Regions from separate parts of the Limimaricola sp. AA108-03 genome, predicted to be linked through region 1. Evidence: riboswitches for the same ligand, from Rfam matches in the RefSeq annotation. Region 1 holds a riboswitch; each other region holds the start of a gene.
What was found. Region 1 has a riboswitch for cobalamin ahead of ACRAQ3_RS14255 (CbtB domain-containing protein). Riboswitches for the same ligand answer to the same signal wherever they lie in the genome.

Region 1 (10,270 bases):
ATCAGGGCCTGAAGGCCGGCCCCGTAAGCGCCGGGCTTCGAGCCATAGACCCGCGCCGCGCTCTCGCCCGCGCGCACCCGCGCCGCGGCCGGGTTGGTCTCCTCGGGCTCGTCGAGCGCCTGCACGGCGCGGGACGCGCTGTCGACCAGGGCCACCAGCTGCGGGAAGGCGTCGCGGAAGAAGCCCGAGATGCGCAAGGTCACGTCGACGCGGGGCCGTCCCAGCACGCCCTCGGGAAGCACCTCGAAACCGGTGACGCGGCGATTGGCGCTGTCCCATGTGGGCTTCACGCCCATCAGGGCCAGCGCCTGCGCGATGTCGTCGCCGCCCGTGCGCATGTTGGCGGTGCCCCAAGCGGTGACCAGCATGCTGCGCGGCCAGTCGCCATGGTCCTGCAGGTGCTTTTCGATCAGCAGGTTCGCCGATTTCCAGCCCAGCGCCCAAGCCGTGGGCGTCGGAACTGCGCGCGCGTCGACGGAGAAGAAGTTGCGCCCCGTCGGCAACACGTCGGGCCGCCCGCGCGTCGGCGCGCCCGACGGGCCGGGCGCCACGGCGCGGCCATCGAGACCGGTGAGCAGGCCAGCGCCTTCAGCCGGGCCGCAGGCGGCGATGGCGGGGCGGAGCTTCGTCTCGATCTCTCCCAGCACGGCGGCGGAGGCGGGGCCGGGGGCAGGGGCCTTGCCGTCGAGCAGGCGCTGGCACAGCTCCTCCAGCCGCTCCACCGTGTCGCCCGCGCTGCGCCACTTGCCCTCGCCCGAGAGCGCGTCGGGGCGCGGGCCAGTCCAGCTTGCCGTCATGTCGCAGTCGAGCGGGTCGAAGCCCAAGCATAGATCATCGGCCAGCGCGCGCAGGATCGAGGCCGCGCCCGTGCCGCGCGGTACCCTTGCCAAGGCGATGGCGAGGTCGCGTTCCTGCCGTCCCTCGGGGCTTTGCCCGAACACGTGCAGCCCGTCGCGGATCTGCGCCTCCTTCAGCTCGCACAGCCACGCGTCGAGCTTGGCGAGATCGGTGTCGGCCTGTCCCGAGAACCCGGCATCCGAGGCCAGACCGGTGGTCTCGGCGAGGCTCAGAATCTCGCGGCGCAGATGGGTGATGCGGCGCGGATCGACGCCCGCGGCCTCGTAATATTCGTCCACCAGCGCTTCGAGATCGCGCAAGGGACCGTAGCTTTCGGCGCGGGTCAGAGGCGGGGTCAGGTGATCGATCACCACCGCCTGCGCGCGCCGCTTGGCCTGCGTGCCCTCGCCGGGATCGTTAACGATGAACGGGTAGAGGTGCGGGGTCGCGCCGAGCGCGATCTCGGGCCAGCAGGTCTCCGACAACGCCACCGCCTTGCCCGGCAGCCATTCGAGATTGCCGTGCTTGCCCATATGCACCACCGCATCCGCGCCCCAGTGATGGCGCAGCCAGAAATGGAAGGCGAGGTAGTGGTGGGGCGGGACGAGATCGGGCGAGTGGTAGGTCTCGGTCGGGTCGATGTTGTAGCCCCGCGCGGGCTGCAGCCCGACCACCGCATTGCCGAACCGGTGCAGCGACAGGGCGAAGCCGCGCCCGGGCCCGCCGTCGGAATTGCGTATTTGGGGAAAGATGAAAGGATCGTCGCCCGGCGGCCCCCAACGGTCGAGGATCTGCTGCTTGGCGGCCCAGGGGAGTTCCGCGAAATGGCGCTCGTACTCTTCGAGCGGCAGCACCTCGCCCCCCTCGCGCGTCGCGCGGTCCGTCAGCCAGTTGGTCGGGCCCGCCATCAGCCGGTCCATCAGCGCCTGCGCGTCCTCGGGCGCGTCCTCGACGGCATAGCCCGCCCCCTGCATCAGCCGCAGCGCGTGCACCGTGGCGGCGGGGGTGTCGAGGCCGACGCCGTTGGCCAGCCGTCCGTCCTTGTTGGGGTAGTTGGCCAGCACCAGCGCCACCTTGCGATCGCAGGCGGGCGTGGCGCGCAGCCTTGCCCAGGCTGCTGCCAGCGCGGCCACGAAGGTGATCCGGTCCGCGCGGGGCTGGTAGGTGGCGACGCGGCATTGGGTCGCCTCGTCGAAGAAAGCCTCGCCCTTGAAGCCGATGGCTCGACTCAGGATCCGTCCGTCGACCTCCGGCAGCGCCACGTTCATCGCGATGTCGCGCGCCGAGAGACCGGTCAGCCCTTCTTCCCAGACCTCCTCGCTGCTGGCCGAGAGCACGATCTGGAATACCGGGGCCTCGTTGGCCGCCGGGGTGGCGAGCGGGTTGGGGGCCGAGGCGTCGCCCGCGCTCGCGCCTCCGGTCGCGAAGGAGGTGGCGTTGAGGATCATCGAAGGCGGCGCGGCCTCCATCAGCCCGGTCAGCGTGTCGCGCGAGACCGGGTCCTTGAGCGAGGCCACGAAGACCGGCATCGGGTTCAGCCCGGCCCGCAGCAGGGCCCGCACCAGCCGGTCGATCGGCGCCAGCTGCGCGCCTTGCAGCAGCGCCCGGTAGAATACGACCGGCACCACCGGGGCATTTTCGGCCCAGGCCTCGCGCAGCCGGTCGAGATCGGCGATGCCGAGGCCGGGCCAGTAGAGACCGGCGCGCAGCAGCGGGCGGGCGGCCTGTGGCGGCTCGGTGCCGTCGAGCATGTGCTTCGCATGGGCGAGGAATGCGGTCGCATTCTCGGGGCCGCCCTCGACGAGGTAGGACCACAGCGCGTCGTAATCCGCAGGTTTCACGGTTGACAGCTCGCGCAGCTCGGGGTCGGGCTTGTCGTCGCCGGGCAGGGCGGCGAAGGGCACGCCCGCCTCGGCCAGCCGCGCGGCGTATTGCACCAGCCCGTATTTCCAGTAGCCTGCGCCGCCGAGCACGCGCGCCACGACGAGGCGCGATCTCGTCGCGCAGTCGTCGAGATGCAGGTCCACCGACATCGGATGCTGCAGATGCATCAGGCTCGCCAGCCGCAGATCGGGCGCGTCGGGCATCGAGGCCCGCGCCGCGCTCAGCGCGGCGAGCTCGGTGTCGGCGGCGGAGATGACGACGAGGTCGCCGGGCGTCTGGCCGAGATCGACGGCCTCGGTGCCGTCGGAGACGGTGCCCGGCGTGGCGGCGAGAAGATGCATGGCGGCCCTTTCGTGAACGCTTGCGAAGCCCCGCGCGTTGGGGCAGGGAACGGCACCCCCCAGTTACAGGAGCGGATGATGGATTACAGCAAGTCGGGCGGGCCTCGTCAGGGCCGCAACGCGCCCAAGCACCGCGAGCACAACGAGCGCGGTACCGAGAAGACCCCCTATGACAAGCGCGACGACAAGGCCGACCTGCTCAAGCGCATGAAGGAAGCGGCTAAGAAGGCCGCCGGGAAGGCGCCCGAGCCCAAGGGCTGAAGTCACAGCCGCTTCTCCATGAAGACGCTCGACCCGTTCTCAGCGTAATCGCCGAACGGGCCCCGCACGGCGAAGCCGTGCCTTGCATAGAGACGATGGGCGGCGGCCAGCTTGTCGCCCGTCTCCAGCCGGATAAGCGGCAGCGCCTCGTCGCGGGCCGTCCGCTCCAGCCGGTCGAGGAGCAAGGCGCCCACGCCGCGACTACGCGCCGCCTCGGCCACGAAGACCGATTTCAGCTCGCCATAGCCCGGTTTCACGTGAAGCGCGCCGCAGCCCAGCGGCGCGTCGTCCTCGTAGGCCGCGAAGAAGCGGATATCGGCGGCGTCGAGCGCCTCGATCGGCAGGAAGTGGTTTTCCTCGGGCGGGTAGAGAGAGCGCATCAGCGCCTGGCTCGCCTCGACCAGCGCGCGCGGACCGGGATCGGTCGCGCGCGCCCGTTTCACGGTGACGCTCACGCCGCCAGCGCGGCCTCGATCGCCGCGCGGTCGAGCCCTGCCTCGCCGATCACCACCAGCCGGGTCTCGCGGGGGTCGGCACCGAAGGGACGGTCGAAATGGGTGTCGACGCGCGGACCCACCGCCTGCAGCGTCAGCCGCATCGGCTTGCCCGTCACCGCGACGAAACCCTTGAGCCGCAGGATGTCATGCGCGCGGATCACCTCGGCGACCTGCGCGGCAAAGGCCTTCGGATCGGTTACCTCGGGCCGCGTCACCACGAAGCTCTCGAACTCGTCATGGCCGTGATGGTGCGCGGCGTCGTGGTGATCGTCGTGCTCGTCGTCGTGATCATGGTGGTGATGCACCTCGTGGCGCGCCTCCATGTCGGCCTCGGCCGCGGCCCCCTGTCCGAGCAGCACCTCGACGGGCAGCGCGCCCATCGCCGCGCGCACCACCTGCACGCCGGTGCGGGCCTCGGATTTGAGCTTCGCGGCCAGCGCCTCGGCTTCCTCCGCGCCCAGGAGGTCGGTCTTGTTGACGACGATCATGTCGGCGGCGGCGATCTGGTCCTCGAACAGCTCCGACAGCGGCGTCTCGTGGTCGAGCCCGTCATCGGCGGCGCGCTGGGCGTCGATCGCGGCGATGTCGTGGGCAAAGCGGCCCTCGGCCACCGCCTTGCCGTCGACCACGGTGACGACGCCGTCGACGGTCACGCGGGTCGAGATGCCGGGCCAGTTGAAGGCGCGGATCAGCGGCTGCGGCAGCGCGAGGCCGGAGGTTTCGATCACGATGTGGTCGACCGGCTCGTCGCGGTCGAGGAGCTTTTCCATGGTCGGGATGAAGTCGTCCGCCACGGTGCAGCAGATGCAGCCATTCGACAGCTCGACCACGTCCTCGTCGCGGCAGCTCTCGATGCCGCAGCCCTTGAGGATGCCACCATCGACGCCGAGATCGCCGAATTCGTTGATCACGAGCGCGATGCGCTTTCCGCGCGCGTTCTCGAGCAGGTGACGGATCAGCGTGGTCTTTCCGGCGCCGAGAAAGCCGGTGACGACGGTGGCGGGGATCTTTGCGGGCATCGGGGTCATCCGTTACTGGTCGGTGCCAAAGCACCGGGGGTGGAAATGGACTGCATCACGATCTGCGCGACCTGCGCTGCGCCGGGGCAGGCGCCACGTGGCGCGGCGCTGGCCGAGGCGGTGGCCGAGGGTCTGCGCGAGGGCTGCGTGCTGCGCCTCGTCGATTGTCTCAATCTGTGCCATTCGCCCGTAGCCCTGTCGATCCGGGGGGCGGGCAAGACGGCCTATCTCTTCTCCGGGGTGGACCCGGCCACGCAAGCGGCCGAGATCCGTGTTCTTGCCGATCTCTATGCCGAGGCGCCCGGCGGCGACATCACCGATGCGCGGCCGCTGGGCGGGCTCAGGCACCGGCTGGTGGGGCGCATTCCGGGCTAGGCCTCGCGCGACCAGATCCAGCCGGCAGCGAGACCGAGGAACGCCCAGGCAGCGGCCGAGACCCCGAGCGCGCGCGCCGAGAACATGGCAGCCAGCTCCGGTGCGGCGCTGCCGAAGTAGCGGTCGAGATGCGGCGCGCCGATCAGATGCGGCACGGCGATCAGCGCCACCCCGCCAGCGAGCCAGGCGGGGCCGCGACCGAAGGCCATCAGCGCGAGGCCCAGCGCGGTCGCGATCACGCAAAAGGCCCACCAGGTCTGGCGCTCGCCGATCTCGGCGGCAAAGGTGCCCGGCAGTTCCGGCGGCAGCCCGAAGGCCGGCGCCAGCGACAGCGCCACGAACCCGCCGAGCCCCCACAACAGCCCGCGCCGCGCATCCACCTCGACGCCGCGCCGGGCCGCGAGCGCGAAGCCCGCCGCCAGCACGAAGCCGAAGCCGATCCAGCCGATAATGTTGATGGCGAGCGTGCCCATATGGCGCCCCATGGCGTCGCCCAGCGGCGGCGCCCCGGCATCCGAGCCGATATGCCCATCCGTGAAATGCGCCCGCGCGCCGGACTCGTAGAGCTCGGCTTCCATCAGGAGGGGCACGACGAACCACAGCTGCAGGAGTGCGGCGAACACGCCTGCGGCCAGGCCGGCGAACAATGCGCTGGCCCCGATCTGTTTCAGCATGATCGTGCGATCAGTGGCAGGGAAAGCCGGTGGCGTGGCGCGAATCATGGGCCACGTCATGCATGCCGCCGGCGTGGCTGAAGCCCGCGGCGAAGATCAGCCCGAGGCCGAACACGGCGGCGAAGGCGATGGTGGCGATCTCGGAAAGCGCGCCCGAGGAAGCGATGGTCTTGGTCGTCATGTCAGTTCTCCTGTCCCGTCCACCCGACGGGGTCCTGGGTTTCATCGTGCAGGGCCGGTCTCCTGGCTCGCGGGTCGTGGCATCCCTCCACCTTCCCGGGATCTCTCCCAGTGGCTTCGAAGGGGCGCTCACCGCTTACAGTCGCGGGGGCGGCTGCGGCCGGGGGCCTCCTGACTGGATCGGCCCCTTCCGCATTCCCGATTTCCTCCCCTCGGGCGCTTCGCGTCGCATCGGGGAACCTTGCACCTTCGTTCTGCGCTGTCGCACCGCCCCGCGTCAAGCGCCAAGCCTTGGTCGAACGGCTCGGCCGTTGCGGGCGAAACGCGGCGGAACCCCGCGCGCAAAGGGCCGCGCGCGTTGACTTCGCGCCCCCCTTTCCCGCATAGGCGCGCGACCACGAGCGCGAACGAGGGCGGCTTTCATGCGATTCTCCCGGCTGCGGCTGAACGGCTTCAAGAGCTTCGTCGACCCGACCGATCTGGTGATCGATGACGGGCTGACCGGCGTGGTCGGGCCCAATGGCTGCGGCAAGTCGAACCTGCTGGAGGCGCTGCGCTGGGTGATGGGCGAGAACCGCCCCACCGCGATGCGCGGCGGCGGCATGGAGGACGTGATCTTCGCTGGCGCCGCGACCCGTCCCGCGCGCAACCACGCCGAGGTGACGCTCTCCATCGACAATGGCGAACGGCTCGCGCCCGCCGCCTTCAACGATTCCGACACGCTGGAGATCGTGCGCCGCATCACCCGCGATCTCGGTTCGGCCTACCGGCTCAACGGCAAGGAAGTCCGCGCCCGCGACGTGCAGATGCTCTTCGCCGACGCCTCGACCGGCTCGCAATCGCCCGCCCTCGTGCGGCAGGGCCAGATCTCTGAGCTGATCAACGCCAAGCCGACCGCGCGTCGCCGCATCCTCGAAGAGGCGGCGGGCATCTCCGGCCTGTACCAGCGCCGCCACGAGGCCGAGCTGAAGCTGCGCGGGGCCGAGCAGAACCTGTCCCGCGTCGACGACGTGGTCGAAAGCCAGGCGGCGCAGCTCGCGACGCTGGCGCGGCAGGCCCGCACGGCGGCGCGCTACCGCGAGATCGGCACGGCGCTGCGCGCGGCCGAGGGCCTGCTGTTGTGGCTGCGCTGGAACGCCTCCGAAACGATGCGCCGCGCCGCTGAGGAAGAACTGCGCGAGATGGCGCAGGCCGCGGCCCGGGCCGACGGGCTCGCTGCCCGCGCGGTCGAGGCGCGCGCCGCCGCCGAGGCCGCGTTGCCGCCCCTGCGCGAGGAGGCGACGATCGCCGCTGCCGTGCTGAACCGCCAGGAGGCCGAGCGGGATCGGCTGCTCGATCAGGAAAAGCGGGCGCGGGGGGCGATCCGGGCCCTTGGTGCGCGGATCGAACAGCTTGACCGCGACATGGAGCGCGAAAGCGTGCTCGACCGCGACGCGGGCGAGACGATGCGCGCGCTCGAGGCCGAGGCGGCGGAGCTGGCACAGGCCGGGCAGGGGCACGAGGCGCGGCTGGCGCAGGTCGAGGCGGTGGCCCGCGAGGCGGGCGAGATCCTGTCCGAGGCAGAGCACGCCCAAGGCCAGCGCACCGAGGACACCGCCCGGCTCGCGGCGCGGCATCAATCGGCGCAGCGGCTGGTGGCGGAGGCCCGGGCCCGCATCGCCAAGAGCGCCGAGGCGGCGACGCAGGCGAAGGCCCAGCTCGACGCCGCAGGCACCGCCGCGTCACAGGCCGAAACCGTGCTGGCTGCGGCCGTCGAGGCCGAGATGCAGGCGAAGGTCGCGGCCGAGGCCGCCGAGGCCGATCTGGCCCGGGCCGAGACGGAGCGCGCGCAGGCGCAATCCGACGAGGCCGAGGCGCGGGCCGCCCGCGCCGGCGTCGAGGGCGAGGCCAAGGCACTGCGCGCCGAGGTTGCCGGTCTGGCGCGCCTGGTCGAGCGCAGCGACGACAAGGGCCAGCAGCTTCTCGACCTGCTGAGGGTCGAGCCGGGCTTCGAAAAGGCGCTGGGCGCGGCGCTGGGCGACGAGTTGAAGGCCCCCTTGGTCGATGCACGCGGCACGACCGGCTGGGCCGAGCTGCCCGGTTACGACGCCGACCAGCCGCTGCCCGAGGACGCCGAGCCTTTGGCGGGCCTCGTCCATGCACCGGGCCTGCTGGGGCGCCGGCTGGCGCAGGTCGGCGTGGTCGCGCGGGATCGGGGCGCGGCGCTGCAGGGCTGCCTGAAGCCCGGCCAGCGCCTGGTCAGCCGCGAGGGCGATCTGTGGCGCTGGGACGGCTACCGCGCCGGGGCCGAGGACGCGCCCTCGGCGGCGGCGCTGCGGCTGGAGCAGATGAACCGACTCGCGGCGCTTCGCGGCGAGTTGGAGGTGATCGAGGCCAAGCTGGAAGAGCTGACCGAGCGCCATGCCGACGCGGCGGCCGCGCTGGAGCGCGCGAAGGAGGTCGATGCCCGCGCCCGCAGCACCCGCCGCGCGGCCGAGACGGCGCTTTCCGAGGCCGCGCGCGCGCTCAGCCGCGCCGAGGGCGAGAAGGGCCGTGCCCAGACCCGCCGCGATGCCGCGAGCGAGGCGATGGGCCGGCATGAGGCCGAGGGCCGCGCCGGACGCGAGGCGCTGGTCGAGGCCGAGGCCGGGCTGCGCGATCTCGATGATCTCGACGCGGCGCGCGAGGCCGTGGAACAGGGCCGCCAGTTGGTCGAGGCGGCGCGGATCACCATGATCACCCGCCGCTCCGAAGCCGACGAGATCCGCCGCAACGGCGAGGCCCGGGCGCGGCGCGCCGAAGCGGTGGCGCGCGAGCTCGAAGGCTGGCGCGAGCGCGCCGAGACCGCGCGGGGCCGGGTCGGCGAGTTGACCGCGCGCCGTAGCGAGACCGAGGCGGAGCTGGAGCGCGCCCGCGAGCGGCCCGAGGCGATCTTTGCCGAGCGGCGCACGCTGGATGCGGGCATTGCCGAGGCCGAGGCGCGGCGCGACGCAGCCGCCGAGGCGCTGCGCACGGCCGAGGGCGCGCTTTCGGATGCGCAGGCCGCCGAACGCGCCGCTGAGCGCGCCGCCTCCGAGGCACGCGAGCGTCGCGCCGCCTCCGAGGCACGCGCCGAGGCCGCCCGCGCCGCCGCGACCCAGGCGGCGGAACGGATCGAGGAGACGCTGGAGACCACGCCCGAGGCGCTGTTCGAAACGCTGGAGATCGGCGCGCTGGCGCCGCCGCCCACCGAGGAGGTCGAGGCCAAGGTCGCGCAGCTGCGCCGTCAGCGCGACGCGCTGGGCTCGGTCAACCTGCGCGCCGAGGAGGATGCCGAGGCGATCCGCACCGAGCATGACGGCCTCGTCGCCGAGAAGGCCGATCTCGAAGAGGCGATCCGTACGCTGCGTCAGGGCATCGGCAGCCTCAACCGCGAGGGGCGCGAGCGGCTGCTTGCGGCCTTCTCACAGGTCAACGAGAACTTCGGCACGCTGTTCACGCATCTGTTCGGCGGCGGCGAGGCGCGGCTGACCCTGGTCGAGAGCGACGACCCGCTCGAAGCCGGGCTCGAGATCCTGTGCCAGCCCCCGGGCAAGAAGCTCTCGGTGCTGTCGCTGCTGTCGGGTGGCGAACAGACCTTGACCGCGCTGGCGCTGATCTTCGCGGTGTTCCTCGCTAATCCGGCGCCGATCTGCGTGCTCGACGAGGTCGACGCACCGCTCGACGACGCCAACGTCACCCGGTTCTGCGACCTGCTCGACGAGATGACCCGCCGCACCGACACCCGTTTCCTGATCATCACCCACCACGCGGTGACGATGGCGCGGATGGACCGGCTCTACGGAGTCACCATGGGCGAACAGGGCGTGAGCCAGCTCGTGTCGGTGGATCTGCGCAAGGCCGAGCAGATGGTCGCCTGACAGGTTGCTTCTAGGACGAAGCAACTCGTGATTGAAGAACCAAACAAGAACACTTGAGATAATTCGCCGTATTTGGCAAGACTTCCTCCTGCCGCGACACTTCGCGGCGAGGGGAGGTGATATGCATTGACCGAAGCCAGCTACCGTAAGTGGATGGTGGTCGTCGCAGTGGCAACGCTGGTGCTGACTGCCGTCCGTCTCTGGGTCGGGAGGTAATCCCGGCAAAGAGAAACCCCGCAGAGCGGCAACTCTGCGGGGCCCTGATCAGGGATGAGACATCATCGACCGATCGCTACCGTATGGCCGATATAATGTGCATCGGCT
Region 2 (10,270 bases), on a different replicon from region 1:
TGTGCCACCGGCTGACACGTGAAAACGAAACATTCTTGTTCAACCTGAAGGCATAGGGCTGAACGCAGCAGCAGTCTTGTTGCTCTACGTGGCAGCTGTGTGGCTCTTGCAGGCAATGAAGCGACCACCAAAATTTGGCCATCAGCCACCTCTAAGTCATTGATTGCTGGTGGGGCCAAGTGGGCAAAATCCGCCGATTTGTCCTTTTGACCACCAATTCGTGACCATCGAAGGCAACGTCGAAAATTCCAGATGCTTGCACTACTTTCTAAAAACATAGGCCACGGTTTCGATCACTGCAAACGAGAAAGGCCGCCCATCGGGCGGCCCATCAAATCGTCTTTTTTGTGACGCGCGATTAAGCATCAAGGCAGTTCGAACGTCGGGATATCCTGTGCCCGATACATATCAAGGCCGATATCAACCTGACCGAGGACTGGTCGCACCCCCCGCATTTTGAGCCGCTTCACCACGTCTTTTTTCTCGATGCCGTTCGCATTGGCGACACGGATCTCGGTCGTATATTCGGACGCGAAGGCCGCGACATGGTCCTCGCTAAATCGGTAGAAACGGTGCTGTCCGTTTTGGCCATTGATCACGATGGGCTGAAGTCGGGGGCTTTCCTCTCGATGCACCAAATCCCATCCCGTGGACTTCGGAAGTTTCAGACGCGCGAAAGCATCTGAAGCAGAGATTCCGGGCAAATGCTCCGCCTTCGCCGTTCGAACTTCGGCCGGATCGACGAGGATAGCGGCATAGCCTTCCTCACCCTGAAGTCGCATGACGTGCTGAAGGAAGCCACCGAGCACGAGATGCACGATTTCTATGCACGTCAATTTTGCCTTCTCAGAAGCTTTCGAAATCGGGACCATCTGTTCCGGTGCCTTGTCCATGGGCCGTGCGGAACTGCGCAGGGCAGTCAGGAACCTGTCGATATCTTGGTTGGCGATGGCCTTCCGGGTTCGCCCGGGGGCTTGGAACCGGCCATCCGCGATCGGATCGAGCATACCCTCGTCGACGAGTTGTCCGGCCTGTGGGCGGCTGCAATTCAACGCCGTTGGTAGCGATTTCATCTTTGTCGAGCGCTGGATTGAAGACGCGACACGCCGTCCGGCAGCGGCATCAAATACGCAATAGGGGGCGCCATTCTTTGCGGCCGGGACGAGCCCGTGGGCAGCAAGGACGTTTCGCAGCGTCCGCGGATTGAGGCCTGTCTCCGCTTTGAGCGACTCCACGCTGTGAAGCCGACGCTCCTTCAGCGTTTCGCCCAGGATCGTCGTGCCAGCAGCGATCTCCATTTCCGCGAAGATATGCTCCCGCATGATGCGCCGGATGTCGCCCGGATCTTTTGTATTCTTTGGCGACGCCAGCCACCTGTAGGGCGCTCCAAGGACATTCCCACGATCAGGTTTACCCCCTTGTTGGAGAAAGTCGGCCTGAACGTTGCGGAGCGCTTCCCGTATGCCCTCTTCTCCTTTTGCAGTGACTTCGTATCCGGCGCGGCCAGCCGCGTCCCATTGGCTCTCGACGAGATCACCGGACGTTGCTTTTGGTCCGAATTCGAGAAGCACTCCGAGTTTCTCGGTGGTGCGAACAGCTTGTTCGAGCGTCTGACTGTCGAGCCACGACGGACCCGGCGCTCCTTCAAGGCGCGCGACGACATAATTTTGCAATGGCGACGGAGATCTCAGCGCAGCCCCGTCTACCAGCTCATCCAGGGCATCGGCGCGCTCCGGCACCCGCAGGGCCAGCTGGTGAAACGAGTCGTCCCACGCAACCTTCTTTCGACGAACAAGCTCAAGGCCATGCACCGGACAGGTTCGAAAAGGTCGAAGCGTCCAGAGAAGTCGGCCTTTTCGGACCAGGGCAGGATCGCCGCCGAGTTTATCATCCTCGCGCAGACATGCCGGACAGAAGACTGTGTAAGGGCTGGCGAAGAATTCTGCGCTGAGTAGGTTCCCGCGGAGATCGAACCAACGGTTTCCAAGGCTTTGAGCCGAGTTGCGCCGAAGATCAGCCACGTCGACGCCCGCAACGGTGGCCAGACGTTCCAAGGCATGATCCTTGCAGCCCAACAACTTACCACCCTTTATTTCGATGTCGCGAAGAAAAGGGCCGAGCGAGGTGCCTTGAGGTGCTCCCCGATCCTTGGACAGGATCTGGCGCCTTCTAAGCTACTCTTAGCTCCTGCTGATCGGGTTGTATGGTGGGGTTTCTCTGCCAGTAGACCACTGCTGGCGGCTGGCCGCCATGGGCGGAATGCGGGCGCTTTCGATTGTAGAAATCGATCCAGTTCCTGAGCCCCGCCCGCGCCTCCGAGCCGGTCTCCCAGGCGTGCAGGTAGACGCACTCGTATTTCAGGGTGCGCCAAAGCCGCTCGATGAAGATGTTGTCGAGGTAGCGTCCCTTTCCGTCCATTGAGATGCGGACGCCGGCGCGTCTGAGCACGTCGGTCCAGGCGAAGGACGTGAACTGGCTGCCCTGATCGGTATTCATGATCTCGGGTAAGCCGAACCGCTGGATCGCTTCGGTCAGCGCCTCGACGCAGAACTCGGCCTCCATCGTGTTGGACAGGCGCCAGGCTAGCACTTTCCGGGTGTGCCAATCCATGATCGCCACGAGATAAAGGAAGCCGCGCCGCATGGGGAGATAGGTGATGTCGGCGCACCAGACTTGGTTGGGCCGCTCCACGCGCACTCCCCTCAGCAGGTAGGGGTATCGCTTGTGCCCCTTGGCAGGCTTGCTGGTATTAGGCTTCTGGTAGATCGGCATGAGGCCCATGAGCCGCATCAGCCGCCGCACCCGCTTGTCGTTCACTGCGTGGTCCTCGTTGCGCAGATGCCGGGCCATCTGCCGCACGCCGTAGAACGGCGTTTCGAGAAATTGTTCGTCGATCAGCCGCATGAGGTCGAGGTTCAGCTCGGTCTCGCCGGCTGGCCGGTAGTAGAACGACGACCGCGAGAGCGACAGCAGCCGGCACTGCCGCCCCACGGACAGGGTCGGATGGTCTCGCTCGATCATGCCGCGCCTCACGTCCCGCCCCAAGGCTTGAGCTTTCTGGACAAAAAATCGTTGGCGACCGCCAGCTCACCAATCTTGGCATGCAGCTCCTTCACCTGCGACTCGTCGACTTCGGGCGTCTTCTTTCCGCCCCGCTCAAAGACCCCTGAAGCGCCCTCGAGCAGAGCCCGCTTCCACTGATGGATCAGCGTGGGATGCACCCCAAACCGGCTCGCCAGCTCGGCGGCCGTTTGTTCGCCCTTCAAAGCTTCCAACGCGACCTTGGCCTTGAAAGCAGGCGCGTGCTGCTTGCGTTTCGACATCTCTGATCTCCTCGTCGGTGAAGATCAGCAGACAGCAGATCGTAGCTTACGTCAGTGCCCTGAAATCGGGGAGCACCTCACTCTCGCTGGCGCCGAGGCTCTGGGTGGTTTGTCGGACGCTGGTTCTCCTCTCGCTGGGTGTCTACCGCCGAGCAAGGAGCCATACGAAAAAGAGCCCCCCGACAAGGCCCGTCACCACGCCGATCGGGAGGTCCTGCGGCGCCATCACCGTTCTGGCGAACAGGTCGCACCAGATCAGGAACACCGCGCCGAGCAGAGCCGAAAGCGGCAAGACGCGGGCCTGGCTGCCGCCCACGACCATACGGGCGACATGCGGGATCATCAGTCCGACGAAGCCGATCACCCCGGAGAACGCCACCATGACCCCGGTCAGCAGGGCGCCCGCGACAAACACCTCGAGCCGGAACCGCGACACCGCGATACCCAGGGTCGCGGCGGTCTCGTCCCCGATCGTCATGGCGTCGAGATCCTGCGCCCTGAGCCAAAGCCACGGGCCGCAGAGCGCGAGCACGAGGGCGGGGAAAGCCAGATGCGACCATTGCGCCAGACCAAGACCGCCCAGCATCCAGAACAGCGCGGTGTGCGAGGCGCGCGGATCGCCGAGGAAGATCATCGCGTTGGCCCCGGCCATCACGATGAAGGACACCGCCACTCCGGCGAGCACCAGCCGTTCTGCCGAGGCCGCGTCCGCGAGACGTGCCACGCCGAGCACCAACGCCATCGCACCGAGGGCGCCGGCGAAGGCGAAGATCGGCACGGTGGCAAGGCCGAGGATCATCCCGGTGTGCAGCAGCGCGGTGATCGCGCCGAAGGCCCCGCCGGAGGAGATGCCGAGCAAATGCGGGTCCGCCAGCGCGTTTCGCGTGACGGCCTGCAAGACCGCGCCCACCAGCGCCAGCCCCGCACCCACAAGCCCGGCAAGGATCGCCCGCGGCATTCTCAAGTCCCAGACGATGGCCTCGTGACCAGCCGGCCAAGTGACCTGGACCAGGCCCGGCATGAGTTGGTTCGCGATGACACCCCAGACCGTCCGGGCCCCAACGGACACCGCGCCGACACCCACGGCGAAAGTGAAGGAGAGCCCGAGCGCCAGAACCGCAAGCCCGAGCGCGGCCGGAAACATACGCGCCCGCCGGGCCGGAGCCCGGCCTGCGATCGACAGGGAGATATCCGTCATCCCCCCGCCTCGGCGAAGGCCCGGGCCAGCACGCCCACCGCCTCGATGTTGCGCGGGCCCGGCGTGGCAGCCACATAGTCGAGGGTGACGAAATTGTCCTCACGCACGGCGGTCATGCCCGCGAAGGCCGGGTTCGATATCAGGAATTCGCGCTTCTGGGCGGCGGTGACCTCGCCGTAATCGACGATCAGGATCATCTCCGGATCGCGCGCGATCACCTCCTCCCAACCGACCGTCGCCCAGCTCTTCTCGAAATCGTCCACGACGTTGACGCCGCCCGCCGCTTCGATGAGCGCGGTGGGCATGGCGTAGCGCCCGGCCGTGAACGGCGTGTCCTCGCCGCTGTCATAGACGAAGACGCGAAGCGGCCTGGCGCCGTTCCCGGCAGCGTCCTTCTGCCGGGCGAGATCCTCGCGCCAGTCGGCTACCAGCCCCTCGGCCCGCTCCGCGACGCCAAAAATCGTCCCGAGGTTGCGAATGTCGGTATAGAGATCCTCGAAGCTCGCCTTGGGCTTCTCCATCACATGCGCGCAGCTCTCGGCGAGTTCGTAGACCGCGATGTCGAAAGGCGCGAGCGTGTCGGGCGTCACTTCGCCGCCGACATTCATGCCGTAGTTCCAGCCGGCAAAGTAGAAGTCGGCATTTGCCCCCAGCAGCACCTCGCGGCCAGGATATTGCGGCGATAGTTCCGGCAGCGTCTCGACATCGGCGCGCAGCCGCTCGTCGAGGGTCTTCCATCCGGAGACACCGGTGTAGCCGACCATGTGATCGCGCAGTCCGAGCGCCAGCATCATCTCGGTCAGGTTGACATCATTCGACACCGCGCGCTCCGGCGCGGCTTCGAAGGTGATCTCCCGGTCGCAGCTCTGCACGGTCACGGGGAAGGCCTGAGCCGCGGCAGGGGCGGCCAGGAGAAAGGCGACAGGAAGGATTCGGAAAGTCATGGGTCAGTAGGTCCGTTCAGAGGCGGCGAGCGAGTAGGTGAAGCGGGTGCGCCCCGAGGGTTCGAGGCGTTCGCGGCGGGCGGTAACGGAAAAAGCGTGGGCCACGGTCGCCGCATCGAGTGCGACATCCGGCGTCCCATGCGCGATTATCTGACCGCGCGAGAGCACCAGCACCTCATCGCAAAGATCGAAAGCGAGGTTCAGGTCGTGCAGGCTGGTGACGATGGTGACATCGAGGCCACGCAGCATCTCCAGCACCTCAAGCTGGTGGCGGATATCGAGATGGTTGGTGGGCTCGTCGAGGATGAGCACCTGCGGCTCCTGCACCAGCGCGCGCGCTACCATCGCGCGCTGTTTTTCTCCGCCAGACAGCGTGCCGAGACGGCGCTCGGCCAGCCCAGCAAGGTCGAGCCGGTGCAGCGCCGCTTCGACGATTCCGGCCTCGCGTGTGCCGGGACCCGAAAGGCCGCGGCGATGCGGCACCCGTCCCAGTCCCGCGATCTCACGCACACTCAGCGCGAAATCCGTCGGTTGCTCTTGGAGCACAGCGGCGACCCGGCGCGCAGCGGCCCGAGGCGTCATGCGCCACAGATCTTCGCCACCGATATGAACCTTTCCGCCATGGGGCCGATGAAACCGGTAGAGCAGCCGCAGCAGCGTCGACTTGCCGGCGCCGTTGGCGCCGACGATGCCCAGCGTCCGACCGGCGGCCAGCTCGAAGCTCACGCCCTTGAGGATCGCCGGCCCATGACGCGGCCCCCAGCTCAGATCGCTGGCGGAGATGGACGCGGCGGTCATTGCCGAACCCGCAGAGCGGCGTGGGTCACGCGGGGCGGGAACACCACCTCGGGTTCAATCCGGAGCGACACGCGGCCGCGCCGTGCGCGCCAGACGACCCGCCGGCCGCAGCCGTCGAGCCGCGTCGTTCCGGTCAGCTCGAAGCCGGGACCGGCGGCCACGGCAGCGAGGTCGACGGCCCGCCCGAGTTGTCTCGACAGTCTATGGGCGCAGCAACAGCTTGCTCGCGAGGTCGCGCCCGCTTTGCAGGTGGTGTTCGATCTGGTCCGGTCCATGCAGCCCTCCGCGCATTCGCGGGGCTTGCGCACAGAGGGACCGGCGATTTCGGTGCGGCAGTTGCCGACGAGCCATCATGGCCTCCTGTCCGGGACACCCCGCCCGGGTTGAGTGACATCAGCGATGGCAGGTCTCCTGACTTGCGGGTCTACGCTTTTCCGAACCTTCCCGGGCTGTGGAACCCAGTGGTCTTCTCGGAAACGCTCGCCGCTCACAGTTGCGGGGGCAGTCACGGATTCGGCGCCTGTTGGCTACACCTCACCGTATTCCCTTTTCATCCCGCGTCGCCCTCAAGGGCCAACGGGAACCATCACCGCAAAGGGATGGCACGCTTTTCCCCTCGAAGGCAATGTCCAATCACGTGCCGGGGGCATCGAAGGCAGGTGATCTTGGAGGAGCGCGTATGCCTGCAATCGGGAGGGTCCGGGTTCTCGGCTTAGGCTGTCCTTGCCCAAGCCGCTAAGCCTCTGACCAAATTCGGAATGCGGTGGAGGAGCGATGTCTGTTTGCCACTGACTGACGGACTGTCAGCCTGCGAATGGCATGCCAAGAAAGGCGATGAGAACTCCAAGCACACCAAGTGCTGCGAAGCCTGTAGCGCCGGCGACGCGGCCAGAAATCCAGTAGCCGGCCGCCGCTACCGCGCTTTGCAGCGCGTAATATCCAGCGAAAGCCCGAGAGGCGATGGTGATGATCTCGAAAACATTCGCTGACCATGTCAGAACGAGACTGATGCCGGCCAGAAGAACGTAGCCGGTTCGCGGGGCGATCTTGCCGCCCGTGAGTTCGTGCAGAAGGCCGCCCGAGCCGGCCGTGTCGGCCACTGCCGCACTGAACTGGGCGGCCAATGCGGCACTTACCAGAAGTGCCGGAAGCACTGGCGCAACCAATTCCATGAGCGAGATGATGGCCGTCTCCCTTTGCGGGATCGTTCCCGCGGGGAAAAGAAAGCTCAGAAGAAGGATGTAGACCATATAGATGCCGGCGGAGACCCACTGCGCGCGGCTCATGGAGGCGATCCGGGTCTGTGGATCATAGTCCTCGCCAAGGTAGCGGGACGTTTCGAAGCCTTGGACCGTAACCAGTAGCCCGAAGATCAGCCACACCGCGTTCCAGCCAGTAGTTTGGATCGGGTTCAAGATTAGATCGCCCGCGGCGAAGCGATCACCGAAATGGATGCCGAGGCCGAGTAGGAGGCCGGCGATGATGGCGAGCTTGAGAGACACGGAAATCTTTTCCAGCCCCTCGAGCGCGGAAAAGCCCCGCGTCCAACCTATGAATGCGATGAAGAGCAACGCGGCAGTGGCAACTATCCGGGCCGTGGCCGGATCGTCATGCGCCGTAAGGCTGACGGAAAAAGCACCCAGCAGGTTCAGGTAGTAGGCGACTGAAACTGCGTAGGCCGTCGCCAGAACCCATGAGGCCGCGCGGTCCAGAACTCGTTCCGCCACGGAGCGCTCTCCGACCTCCGCAATCCGAGCGATATTACGGCGGATGGCCGCCCCGAACAGAATTGCCACTGTGCAAAGCGCCGCCATTGCGATCGGAGCCAGATACCCGAAGCTGGCATCGAGGATCGGACCGATCACGAGAAACCCGCTGCCGATTATCGAAGCGAGGGGTGTCACGGTAGCGCGCCACCCCTTCGAATCGCTAAGACGCGGATGGAAGAGGATGGCCGCGACCAGGCCAGTCGTGGCGATGATCGCGGCGTTGTTCATCCGCTGCCGGCGGGGTCGCGTTTGCCGGCAGCGATGGTCGTGCCGGTCCACGCGGGCGGGTCCGAGGCAGGGAAAGACTCGAGGCAGGCCTCGAGCACGGGGTCCTCAATATCGTTCTGCTCGCCAGCGTTGCTGTTCCAAGCCACCGATGCATCGCCGCCATCCGGAGCAGATGCAATCGTCGGGTGACGCTTGGTCTCGACACCGCGAGTGGCCGCTGTGTCATGACCTTTTTTGCCTGGAGCCTGTTCCCACCAATAGCGCTGTGGAGCGATGCCGGGGTCCATAGCAGGTGCCTCGAGGACGACATACTTCCAATCGTTCCGTTCGGCATGGGCGATGGCGCTGTCCCGATCCGGGAACGTCAGGCGGATCGGGCGGTAGGCGTCCGCACTTGCGGTCCAGCCCATCAGCGGCTCGATCTGCGGCGGCCTGCTCGGTTCGAACTCGAGCACCCAATGCCGGGGCCGCAGCCCGCGCTGCTTGACCGATCGGGCCGGTCGGTAGATGACCGCCATGGGGACATCGGCGGACCGAAGGTCGGTGCCGGGGATCTTCGGCCGGAATGGCGGGCGGTTGTGACGTTGTAGCCGAAACATTGCATTCTCTCCTTTCCCTTACGCGGTTGCACCCGCGTCTGCCTTGAGCCCGCGGCCGCGCAACTTCAGTCCCAGCAGGATCATCACGACGCCGAAGATTGCGGCATAGACGCCGAGGAGCCAGCCGAGGGCCAGAAGGCTTTCCGTCGGGCGGATGGTCAGAAACCACACGACCACGACACCCAGCAGCACCGAGAGGGCTCCGCTGAGACCCAGCCAGATCTCGCCTTCAATCTCCCTGCGCAGCCGGATCGCCGTCGTGATCTCGAGTATGCCCGAGAACACCGACCAGAAGGCGATGCTGGCCCAGAGGAAGACGGCGAGCACCAACGTCGCGACAAAGGGCGTCACCAGCACCACGAGGCCGGTCAGGATGCCCAGGACGCCGCTGACCGCAAGCCATCCCCAGCGTTCACCTTTGCGGATATTCCGCACCGCCGAGATCAGGCCGAAAACGCCATCTGCGAAGGCGAAGGCGCCGAAGACGAGGGTCAGGGTAAAGACCGCCTCGGCCGGCATCAGCCAGGCCAAAACGGCGATGATGAGCGCAACCATGCCTCGCAGAACGAAGGCCCACCAGTTGCGCGACAGAGTGCAGACCGTGTCTGCATCGAAAACCTTGTCGGTCATGGCGTTCTCCTCCTTTCGGTCCCGGCGGCACCCGGGCCGCCGGGAGTTTTCCCATCACTTTGTGGGCGCCTCCTCGGGCGCGCCGCCACTTGCACTTGATGCGTCAGTCTCTGCCGCATCATCTTTCGCGTCGGTGTCTTGAGTATCCGCCTCGGGTTCCTGACGCTCCAGTTTGTCGAAGACGATCTTCTGTTCGTCGCTCGACCAGGAGACGCGGACACGGTCGCCATCCTCGATCCGGCCGCCCAGCAGTTCGCGGGCCAGTTCCGTCTCGAGTTCCGACCGGATGAGACGGCGCAATTCGCGGGCGCCGAATTCGGGCCGGAAGCCCACGGCGGCGAAGTGATCGACGACGCTTTCGTCGTGCTCCACCTCCACGCCCTGCGTGAGCGCCGTGCGGGCGACGCGCTTGAGTTGCAGCTCGACGATCTGCCGGATCTCCGACTGGTTCAGCGAGTGGAACACGATGATCTCGTCGATCCGGTTGATGAATTCCGGCCGGAAGTGGTGCCGGAGCACCTCCATCAGCTCGGCTTTCTGCTTGGTCTCGTCGAATTCCTTCGTGCCCCGCTTCTTCAGGTTCTTCTGAATGATGTCGGAGCCGAGGTTCGAGGTCGCGATAATGATAGTGTTGGTGAAGTCCACCACACGGCCCTTGCCGTCGGTCAGGCGGCCATCATCGAAAACCTGAAGCAGGATGTTGTAGACGTCCGGATGCGCCTTCTCGATCTCGTCGAGCAGGATCACCGAATAGGGCCGGCGCCGCACGCGCTCGGTCAAC
Region 3 (10,270 bases), on a different replicon from region 1:
GCGCGAAAACGCCCATCGCGGCTCGTAGTCCGCCCCGCCGTGATCGCGGTAGCGCCAGATCAGCCAAGGCGTCAGCGTCAGGACGGGCAGCACGACCAGCACCATCAACGCGGCGACCAACCAGAAATGCGTGCGCTGCTGCGCGGCCACCGGTCCTTGGGGATCGAGGAAGCTCTCGATCCCGCATCCCGGCAATAGCACAATGGCACCAAGAACCAGAAGCCTCCGAAGGGCTCGCCCCCATTCAATGCCAGCCCTCGTATTTCGGCCGGCCGGTTTCATGCGGCCGCACCGTTCCGAATGCTATTGTGCTTGTAGCGCAGGGGAGATGCCCTCATCGCAGTGCCACCTGGAAAGATTCCAGCGCCAGAAAAGAAGGGCCGGTCAGTCGCTTGCCGACAGGGGCATTCGTGAAACACAAGTAGCGCCAACAGTGCCGCTGATCGAGCGCGCTTCCCTCGTCTGAAGCGCAGCCTCTTCAACGACCGAGTTTCTCGGCATACTCCACCAGCCGCCGGGCCTGAAATGCCACCGACTGCTTCCCACTCTCGTCGAGGGGACCTGGCGTGCAAGAGTAACCGTAAGGGTTACCGCCGTCCTCGAACTTCACCGGGTCCGCGTAGCCGGGCGCCACGATGATCGCGCCCCAATGCATGGCGGTTACATAGATCGACTGGATCGTCGTTTCCTGACCGCCGTGCGGGTTCTGTGCTGACGTGGTCGCGGTGACAACCTTGTTGGCCAAGGCTCCCGATTGCCACAGCGGGCCCAGCGTGTCGACAAAAGCGCGGAATTGGCTCGCGGGAACACCGAAGCGGGTCGGCACGGAGATGAAATAGCCGTCGGCCCATTCCATGTCATCGAGCGTAGCTTCAGGGATGTCCTGCATTTTCTGAAGCTGATCTCGCCAGGCTTCTTGTCCTTCGACCACGTCGAGCGGCGCGGTCTCCCGGCATCGCCGCAACCGCACCTCAGCCCCAGCAGCCTCGAGAGCACTTGCGGCCTGCAAGGCGATGCCATGATTGGTGCCGTATGTGGAATAGAAGAGGACGGTGATCTTCGCGGCCATGAGCTTACCCGTAATTGGTGGATCTTTGGCCAAACGGATTGCCAGGCAGATAGGTCCCTTGCCGCATCGGAGATGCTCTCCATGATCATTATTGGGGCGCCGAGCCAACGCGCGTCAGTCTGGAAACGCGCTCGGCCCATGTGAATGCCGCCCAGTCATAGGCGAAGCGGCCTCCCTCCCCTTCGGTTGCAGTGTGAGTTTTCAATTCTCTGGCCAAAAACTATCCCTCTCGGAATTCAGAGGAGGGGTTGGAAGAGGCAGACCGTCTGACCTCAGGCGCCGACAGGGGCTCGCCCATCGAACGCGATCCCGAAGCCGATCTGCGATCGGAGTTCGCGCAGGTCGTGGCCGAGACCGAAGCCGTCACGCCGCGCGAGATCCATGTCGACCTCGCGATCGACCGGATCGACTGCGACCGCGCCCGCATGGGCCAGCTTCTCTCGAACCTGCTGAGCAATGCCGTCACCCATGGCTCGCCGGATCTCCCCGTGCGGGTCGAGGCCCGGGTTCTGGACGGGATCTTCCAGCTCACCGTGTCGAATGCGAGCGCCCCATCCCGGCCGCGGTGCTGCGCGGGCTGTTCCAACCCTTCTCGCGGGGAAAGGACAGCAAGGGCTCCGGGATCGGCCTGGGGCTCTACATCGCGTCCGAAATCGCCCGGGCGCATGGAGGTCATCTGACCGCCGAGATGCGGAGCGGCAATGTCGTCTTCACGAGGACCATGCCGGCGGCGGCCCCAGCGGAGGAGCAGAGGCGGATCGCACGCTCCGCCGCCCCGAAGGCCTGACTTCCGCGGAGCAGCTATGCTCGGGAGGGCTCGCGCGAGACCTCGAGAACGAGCCTCAAGACGTCCGATCGGGTCAGCACACCGGCCAAGCGGCCTTCCTGCATGACGGGCACGACTTCGGCACCCTGCCGGGCGAACCGATGCAGGAGAGATCCGATCGGCTGGTCATGGGAGGCGATCTCAGCCGGGGGTCGCATGACATCTCCGGCGGTGAGTTCCGATGAGTGGCCGCACCGCCCTGCCCCGTCGACAGCGATCAGGGGATGCAGAAGGTCAGCCTGCAACACGAGACCCAGCAGTCTCCCGCCCGGCCCGGAAACCGGCACACTCTTGATCGGGTGATCGCGGAACAGCGCTGCGACATCGGCCAGCGAGGCGTCAGGTGAGGTGGTGATCAGGGGTCGGGTCATGACATCGCCGCAGGTGATCCCGTTGAATCGCTGTCGCACCGCGACCTCCTCGGCCGCAGCCAGCACCCGGCCGAGATCCGCGGCCCCCATGTTGGCGGACTGGTTGAACCGCGCGAGGAGCGCCTCCAGGTCCTCGTTTGTCAGTCCGAGGCGTTGGCCCGCTCGATCTGCCGCCTCCTCCATCTGCCGGAAGGGATAGACTCGCCCGGTGAGGCGATTGTATCCGGTGGCAGTCAGCACGAGTGCCACCGTCACCACACCGACGGGTCCGATGACGAACCAGAGCCCGGCATTCAGAACAGGCTCCGGATCGAGCGCGCTCAGCAAGGCGACCGCGCCTCCGGGGGGATGCAGAGCGCGCAGCAGCATCATGACGAGGATCGCCAGTCCGACGGCCACCGCCGCCGTCCAGGGCGGCGGGACCAGGGCGATGACAAGAAGCGCGACCAAGGCCGAACTCGTGTTGCCGAGGATGGCCGACCAGGGTTGGGCCAGCGGGCTGTTGGGGGCGCAGAACAGCAGGACCGCGCTCGCGCCCATCGGGGCGATGATCACGAGTGGCAGCCCAAAGCCGTCGGGGCTCAACGCGGCAACGAGGCCGCAAAGCGCGAGGCCGAAGGCGGCTCCGCCCGCGGCCCTGAGCTGCTCCGGAACCGGGAAGCGCCCCATGGCGGGGAAGAGGTGGTGGAAAGGGTGCATCGCGGGGATCTGTCTCTTGTGAGCCGCCTGCTCGGTAAGCGGACTGCGATGCTTCTGCCGCATATTCAGGCAAATGGAAAATGCTGTGGCTGCCTCAGGCCGCCGTCGCCATCGGCCTTGAAGGATGCGACGGAGAATGCCCCGTGGACATGAAGCCGACGGCCCCCGTCAGCCGGCAAACCCGAACTGCCAGACGGCGACCGGCACCGCGATGAGCAGGACCAGGGACATCACCGCCAGGGCACCGTCGCGGGTCAGAAGCCCGGCTGCGAACAGGGCAATGACGGCGGACGCGATGGAACCCGAGGTCGGCACGATCTCCATCACAGGCATGAAGAGGGTGAGACACAGGATCAGGATCAGCGGCAACCATAGCCACGGGCGATGGAAGAGAAAGGTCAGGCGGGGCTTCAGGTAACGCTCGACGAAGTGGACAGGCCTGCGCAGCCAGCCGATCCCTTTGCAGAGCTTGGCGGCCGACATATGCCGACGGGTGATGAATTCCGGCAGCCAGAGACATTTGCGCCCGATCATCATCTGCACGACGAGGATGAAGACGATCGCCGCCACCACGGTCGTGATGCCGGGAATGGCGCTCGCCGGCGACGTCGAGATCAGCGAGAAGACCAGCATCAGGGAGGCGAACGACTTGTGTCCCAGCTTCTCGATCACGTCGGAGATCGCGATGCTGTCCCCTTGGACCGAGCTTTCCAGCTGGTCGAGAACCTCGCTGAGAGCACGCCTGCGTTCGTCTGCCATGGGGACCTCGGAAAATCCGGTTCGGTTACGGCACTCAACGGCACGGGCCGTCGCCGAGTTTCCAAAGCCACTTCGATAAGTCACGGCGCGAGATGGCTCGTCCAAGGGCAAGTCACGGGCAACTTCTGCAAGGCAGGCCGGCCTTGCCCCAAAGCCTGCCCGGCGACCGGCATGTTGCGGAATGATATCCGGTGTGCTCTGCCGTCGCGTTGCGACCACTGATCGGCGGAATGGCCAGTGAACTGAACCCAAGCACGATGCCCTTGCTGCACGCAGCGTTCCTGATGGAAGGACCTTTCCTCATCGCATGGGTGGCCCCGCGCGCGCAGGCTTTCCTCCTCTACGCCGTGTTTTGGCGGTTCCAGGCAATCGAGGACCAAAGCGAGATGCCAATCAGCACGGCCCCGGCCAGCCCGGTGATGACCTCCGGAATGTGAACCAGGGACTGGGCGAACATCACGACCGACAGGGCGATGATCGCGTAGAACGCGCCATGTTCGAGATACCGATACTGGGTCAAGGTACCGTTCTCGACGAGCATGATGGTCATCGAGCGGACAAATATTGCGCCTATGCCCAGCCCGATCGCGATCACGAACAGGTTCTGGCTCAAGGCGAAGGCCCCGATCACACCGTCGAACGAGAACGACGCATCCAGAACCTCAAGGTAGAGAAAGGCGCCGAGCCCACCTTTCGCCCCGGCCGTCGCCGCTTCGCGGGAATGGTCGAGGAGCCCTCCGACGACCTCGACGCACAGGAACGTCAGAAGCCCCCAGATGGCCGAGCGAAAGAAGATCTCGCTCTGCGCCTCTTGCAGCTGACTTGAAAAAGCGAGCACGAGCAGCAAAACGATGGCCACTTCCACCCCGCGGATGGTGGCATACTGCGCCATCTTGCGCTCGAACCACCGCACCCAGTGCACGTCCTTCTCCTTGTCGAAGAAGAAGGACAGGCCGACCATCATCAGGAAGGTGCCGCCGAAGGCGGCGATGGGCAGGTGCGCCTCCTGCATGATGCGGGCGTATCGATCGGGGTCCGACGCGGCGAGAACGACCGCTTCCCAAGGCCCGATCCGCGCTGCGATGACGACGATCAGCAGCGGGAACACGATCCGCATGCCGAATACGGCGATGAGGATGCCCCAGGTCAGGAAGCGGTGCTGCCATTCCGGCGTCATCTGCTTCAGCTTGTTGGCATTCACGATCGCATTGTCGAAAGACAGGCTGATCTCGAGAACCGCGAGCACCGCGCAGATCATGAAGACCGTCGCCATTCCGCCCAGGGTGCCGGAGGACTGCCAGCCCAGGGCGGCCCCCAAGGCGAGACCAATCGCGGTGACGGCGAAGGCCCAGCGAAAGTGGCGCAGAACGCCCCGCTGCGATGGGCCTGCCCCTCCGTGGGAGGCAGGCGTGCGAGTATGAGACATGGCGGGAATCCTGATGAAGGCAGATCGATTTCGATGCCGACATCACGGAAGCGCCGTCACTTCCGCCAGAGGGGCCCGGTCATCGGGTTCGTGCTGCATGCTTAGGGGTATTTCGGAAAAGCGCAAACGGTTCCGGGACGCGAAACTGTCAACGGCGAACTCAAGACCGGCCACACCGATATCCAGTATTCAGGGCTCTAGGCTGTCGGCAAGCGCCATGGCCCCTGCGTTTACCCCATAGCTAGCGCACGGCGTGCCGTACCAGACTGGGAAGCCAGTTCCCTTACCGAGGATCATGGGCGACGGCCATTCGAACACAGGTATTCATGCACAGTCTATCGCACGGCCTTCGTCGACGACGTCAATGCTCGATCCTTGGCAGGAACCATGCCAGAAGGCCGGCCAAGGGCAGGAAGGCGCAGATCTGGTACAGCGTCTCGACGCCATAGCTGTCGGCCAGAACCCCGAGCATCGCGGCGGCAATACCGGCCAGGCCGAAGTTCAGGCCGTAAAACAGCCCGCCGATGAGCCCGATGCGGTTCGGCAGGAGCTCCATCGCGTAGATCAGAATCGAGGCAAAGGCGCTGGCCATGATGAGATTGATCATCACCGTCAGCACACCGGTCCAGAACAGGTCGACATGGGGCAAGAGCAGGGTCAGTGGCAGCGGACCCAGGATCGAAATCCAGATGATGCGATACCGTCCGATGCGGTCTCCGACGATGCCACCGATCAGGACGCCAATGGCGGCGGCCAGCAAGAAGACGAACAGCATCATCTGGGAGGTGCGGATCGACACCTCGAACTGCTCGATGAGATAGAACGTGTAGAAGGACCGGAAGCTCTCCCCATAGGCGTTTTTGATGAACATCAGCAGCGTCAGGACGACGAGGCCGACCGCAACGGTCGAACGCGAATGCTGGGGCGCGTCGGAGCCTTTCTTGATCTGGGCACGAAGCTGGGCGAATGCGGCGCTGATCCGGGCCTGTTGACGGCCGATCCACGTCAGCAGGATCATCGCGGTCAGAGCTGCCAGGGCGAACCAGGCGAGGCTTGGTTGCCCCCATGGGACAACGATGAAGGCAGCCAGCACGGGGCCGAGAGCGCCACCGGTCTGCCCGCCGACCTGAAAGATGCCTTGCGCCAACCCCTGCCGGCCGCCGGCCGCATAGCGCGCGGTTCGGGTTGCTTCGGGGTGGAAGATGGAGGACCCGATGCCGATGAGTGCCACCGACATCAGGATCATCGCGTAGCTCGCCGCGAAGGCGAGGCTGATCAGTCCCGTGAGGGTGAACATCATACCCGCGACGGGCGAATAGGGCGCCGGGCGCCGGTCCGTGACCATTCCCACGACCGGCTGTAGCAGGGCGCCGGCGACCTGAAAGGTCAGGGTGATCATCCCGATCTGGGCGAAGTCCAGCGCGTAGGAGGCTTTCAGGATCGGGTAGACGGCCGGGATCAGCGACTGCATCAGGTCGTTGAGGAGATGCGTGATCCCGAGAACGGACAGAACCGCCAGGTAGGTTCCAGAACGAGCCGCAGCTGTCATGACGTCGCCTCCATCCGAACCCTTTAAGCCGGGTGACCATATGCGCGGCACCGGCGACCGCAAGGGGCAGGAGTTGCAACAGGTCAGGTTGGGCTCGCCTCCCAAGAGGGGCGTGTGTGTCGTTTGACGGCCGTCTTCCACGGCAGGGTGAGGGGGCCACAAGCTCAGGCCGCCTCGGGCCGCCGCGCCTCGGCCCGGATGTTCAGGTAGTTGCCGCCGAGGATCAGCGTGACGCCGATCAGCATCAGGAGCCCGATGGGTTCGTCGTAGAGCACCAGCCCGACCACCGCGATGACCGGCAGGCGAAGGAAGTCGAACGGCATCACCAAGGTCGCGGGCGCAAGACGCAGCGCGTTGGCGATGCAGAAATGCGCGCCCAGCCCGGCCGCGGCAATCACGCCGATCCAGGGCAGGGCCGCCTGCGAGGGGGCGGCGATGTCGCCGTCGAACCCGGCGCAGGCAAAGCCGAGCACCGTCTGGCTTACGGTCATCCACCACAGGATGCAGGCCACCGGGGCCTCCGTCGTAAGGCGCCGGGTCAGCATGTAGGTCAAGGCAAATCCCAGGGCGCAGCCCGCCGCGGCCAGAAGCGCGGGGCTGAGCGGGGCGGCGCCGGGACGCGCGACCATCACGATCCCGAGGAAGCCGAGGATCGCCGCGATGGCGCGCGGCCGCGTCAGCTTTTCGCCCAGAAGCAGCGGCGACAGCACCAGCACCCAGAGCGGTGCGGTGAACTCGAAGGCGAAGACCTGCGCCAAGGGCAGCGAGGCCAGCGCATAGAACCACAGGTTCTGGGCGCCGAAATGGGCAATGTTGCGCGCCAGATGCAGGCCGGGGCGGCGCGGCGTCACCTCGTGCCAGCGGCGCCCGAGGCTCAGGACAATGGCAACGATCGCCATGCCGATCAGCGACCGCCACGCCATGATCTCGAAGGTGTCGAGCTCGATCGACACGGCCCGGCCCGCAATCGCCATCGAGGTGAAGGCCGTCACCGCGCCCATCATCCACAGGGCGGCATAGAGCGGCGCGGTGCCCGATGGCCGGGCGATGCTGGGGGTCATCTTCGCGTGCTCCTCAACCGCAGCGTGGGTCCTCGCGCTTCACTAGCGCAGGGCGACGGGCTTTCCCAGCTCTGCAAGCACGTGCACTGGGGACAGGGCCGTCATCACCGTTCAACAGCGCTCACAGTCAGTGAACAACGATCGCTCGCCTATCGCCGCCCCAGCAGCCAGACGATAAACAGCCCGCCCACGAAGCCGGTGACCACGCCAACCGGCAGTTCCTGCGGCGCCCTCAGGATGCGGGCAACAAGATCGCCCCAGATCAGTACCAACGCGCCGAGCAGCGCCGACAGCGGCAGCACCCGGGTGTTGCCGCCGCCGACCATCATGCGCGCGAGATGGGGGACCATCAGCCCGACAAAGCCGATCACCCCCGGAAAAAGCGACCATCACGCCGGTCAGCAACGCACCCACGCTGAAAACCTAGAGCCTGAACCTTGCAACCGGAATACCGAGCGTTGCGGCGGTTTCGTCACCGATCGTCATTGCGTCAAGATCCTGTGCCCTGAGCCATAGCCATGGTCCGCAGAGGGAGAACACGAGGGCGGGGAACACCAGGTGCGACCATTGCGCCAAGCCGAGACCACCCAGCATCCAGAACAGTGCGGTATGCGAAGCGCGCGGATCGCCAAGGAAAATCATCGCATTGGCTTAGGCCATGACGACCATTCCGGGGCCATGACACCCAGTGGTATCCTCGGTATCGCTCGCCGCTCATAGTTGCGGGGGCAGTCACGGAGTCGGCACCTGCTGGCTCCACGACACCGTATTCCCGTGTCACCCCGCGTCGCCTTCGAAAACCATCGTGGGACGAGATGCCATGCTGCGCCCGCGAAGAGCATGGCATGATCTGCACGTAATATCTGTTTTAACGGGGGACTTTGTAAGTTCTGCGCATCGGTGCCTGCCAATGCTGTGTCGGGCGGCCAGCCTCAAAGACTGTAAGGCGGGTGGTATTCAGGCCATCAATCGTTGGAGGGGTAAGCCGCTCCACGACGGCCGTTCTCCGAATGGGACAGGTCGACGACCTACCCATAGCCCGCTGACGGCCCTGCACACGAATGCCCAAGGAGGGGGCCGGCCCCTCCCCTTGCGGATCAGAGGAGAGGCCGGGGCAATTCCGGCATGGAACAGGAAGAAGCTTACCCGACGCACGGCGGTTGGCAAGGCGGGCGAGAGGGCACACCGCGCGATTTATGTCGCATGAGCTCTTGGGCCGCTCGCACAACATCCCTCTTTGCCGTTTCTCCTAGGGTGACGGATCTATGCAAGAACCGGATCCTTTTGTCTTGCGAACCGTTCGGCGGGAGATCCTGCAACCGGAGATACCGAGATGCCCACCAAGATTACCGTCTTGTTCTATTCCACCTACGGCACCAACCACGGTGTCGCGCTTGAAGCGGCCGGGGCAGCGGAAGCTGCTGGCGCCGAAGTGCGCATGCGCCGTTGCCGAGAGACGGCCCCGGCCGAGGTGGTGAACGGCCAAGATGCTTGGCGCGAGCAACTCAAGCGGATGAAAGACATTCCCGAAGCATCGCTAGACGACATGGAATGGGCCGACGGCTACTTCATCTCCGTACCAACGCGCTTCGGTGTCCCCGCCAGCCAGTTCCGGGCATTCGTCGACACGTTGGGGCCATTGTGGCAATCGGGCGCACTGGCAAACAAGGCCGTGACCGCGACCACATCCGCACAGAACCCCCATGGCGGACAGGAGACGACGATCCAATCGATTTACGTCACTGCCATGCACTGGGGGGCCGTGATCGTGCCACCAGGTTATTCGGACCCGATCAAGTTCGAGGACGGCGGCAACCCCTATGGCTATTCCTGCACGCCCGGTCCGCTGGACGAGACAGGCAAGAAGTCTGTGGCGTTCCAAGCGCAGCGACTAGTGAAATACGCCGAGAAGCTGATGCAGTGAGGAGCGCGCCCTGAAGCAGGATGTGCTGGCCCGTCCCACATGGTTACTACGCTCCCCTGTAAAGGCGCAGGGCGCCGCCAAGGCGAGCCAGCACAAACGCCTTGATGGTTTATACTGCTTCGGGGCGCGGGCGCGGTCCGTCGATCCTTGCCTGAATGCAGAGGGAGCTGCATGGCTTGCCCGACCCGATACGCTGGGACGGCTTCAACTCAGCCTCCACCACCAGATGAACAAAAGCAGCGCTGTGGCGATGATGATCACGGGAACTCCAGCGAGGACCATCATCGCCGTGCCCCCGACGATCAAGGCCCACGAGAGGAGAACAAAGGGCCGCATCGGCATCGGAATGATGTTGCTCTTATAGGTTCTGCACTTCATGGGCTTCCCTACCGAAGGAGCTTCATGTCATCCGGGAGCAGCTATCATCGTTTCCGGCCCCTTAATAGTTCCCTTGCGGAATTCAATACGTGCCGTCAACACCTGGAGCGAGGCTGACCCCTGCCCCCATGCCGACACCCCTCGCCTGAACCAGGCTGGTCACTGTCAAGCCGAGGCCAAGGGCAAATTCCGCCAACGGCAAGAGGGC

Region 2: linked by a shared signal. The riboswitch ahead of ACRAQ3_RS20685 (hypothetical protein) and the one ahead of ACRAQ3_RS14255 (CbtB domain-containing protein) in region 1 are both predicted to bind cobalamin.
Region 3: linked by a shared signal. The riboswitch ahead of ACRAQ3_RS15920 (iron chelate uptake ABC transporter family permease subunit) and the one ahead of ACRAQ3_RS14255 (CbtB domain-containing protein) in region 1 are both predicted to bind cobalamin.

The regions. Positions count from the first base shown of each region.
Region 1 covers NZ_CP193755.1:2,923,358-2,933,627, reverse strand. Annotated here, with positions in the region: gene cobN (cobaltochelatase subunit CobN) at 1-3,062, opposite strand, end outside; gene ACRAQ3_RS14280 (hypothetical protein) at 3,141-3,323, shown strand; gene ACRAQ3_RS14275 (GNAT family N-acetyltransferase) at 3,326-3,778, opposite strand; gene cobW (cobalamin biosynthesis protein CobW) at 3,775-4,839, opposite strand; gene ACRAQ3_RS14265 (DUF1636 family protein) at 4,885-5,214, shown strand; gene ACRAQ3_RS14260 (CbtA family protein) at 5,211-5,888, opposite strand; gene ACRAQ3_RS14255 (CbtB domain-containing protein) at 5,899-6,069, opposite strand; cobalamin riboswitch at 6,105-6,327, opposite strand; gene ACRAQ3_RS14250 (chromosome segregation SMC family protein) at 6,491-9,946, shown strand.
Region 2 covers NZ_CP193762.1:25,387-35,656, reverse strand. Annotated here, with positions in the region: gene ACRAQ3_RS20710 (TniQ family protein) at 366-2,099, opposite strand; one part of gene ACRAQ3_RS20705 (IS3 family transposase) at 2,170-3,050, opposite strand; one part of gene ACRAQ3_RS20705 (IS3 family transposase) at 3,050-3,323, opposite strand; gene ACRAQ3_RS20700 (FecCD family ABC transporter permease) at 3,466-4,467, opposite strand; gene ACRAQ3_RS20695 (ABC transporter substrate-binding protein) at 4,518-5,465, opposite strand; gene ACRAQ3_RS20690 (ABC transporter ATP-binding protein) at 5,469-6,263, opposite strand; gene ACRAQ3_RS20685 (hypothetical protein) at 6,260-6,538, opposite strand; cobalamin riboswitch at 6,648-6,866, opposite strand; gene ACRAQ3_RS20680 (hypothetical protein) at 7,067-8,260, opposite strand; gene ACRAQ3_RS20675 (NADH dehydrogenase ubiquinone Fe-S protein 4) at 8,257-8,859, opposite strand; gene ACRAQ3_RS20670 (HdeD family acid-resistance protein) at 8,878-9,489, opposite strand; gene ACRAQ3_RS20665 (ATP-dependent Clp protease ATP-binding subunit) at 9,544-10,270, opposite strand, start outside.
Region 3 covers NZ_CP193756.1:60,789-71,058, reverse strand. Annotated here, with positions in the region: gene ACRAQ3_RS15965 (cytochrome ubiquinol oxidase subunit II) at 1-150, opposite strand, end outside; gene ACRAQ3_RS15960 (NAD(P)H-dependent oxidoreductase) at 479-1,069, opposite strand; gene ACRAQ3_RS15955 (ATP-binding protein) at 1,263-1,856, shown strand; gene ACRAQ3_RS15950 (HPP family protein) at 1,871-3,028, opposite strand; gene ACRAQ3_RS15945 (exopolysaccharide biosynthesis protein) at 3,134-3,724, opposite strand; gene ACRAQ3_RS15940 (DUF475 domain-containing protein) at 4,065-5,150, opposite strand; gene ACRAQ3_RS15935 (MFS transporter) at 5,512-6,699, opposite strand; gene ACRAQ3_RS15930 (DMT family transporter) at 6,864-7,760, opposite strand; gene ACRAQ3_RS15925 (iron chelate uptake ABC transporter family permease subunit) at 7,910-8,131, opposite strand; gene ACRAQ3_RS15920 (iron chelate uptake ABC transporter family permease subunit) at 8,184-8,402, opposite strand; cobalamin riboswitch at 8,363-8,580, opposite strand; gene ACRAQ3_RS15915 (NAD(P)H-dependent oxidoreductase) at 9,094-9,684, shown strand.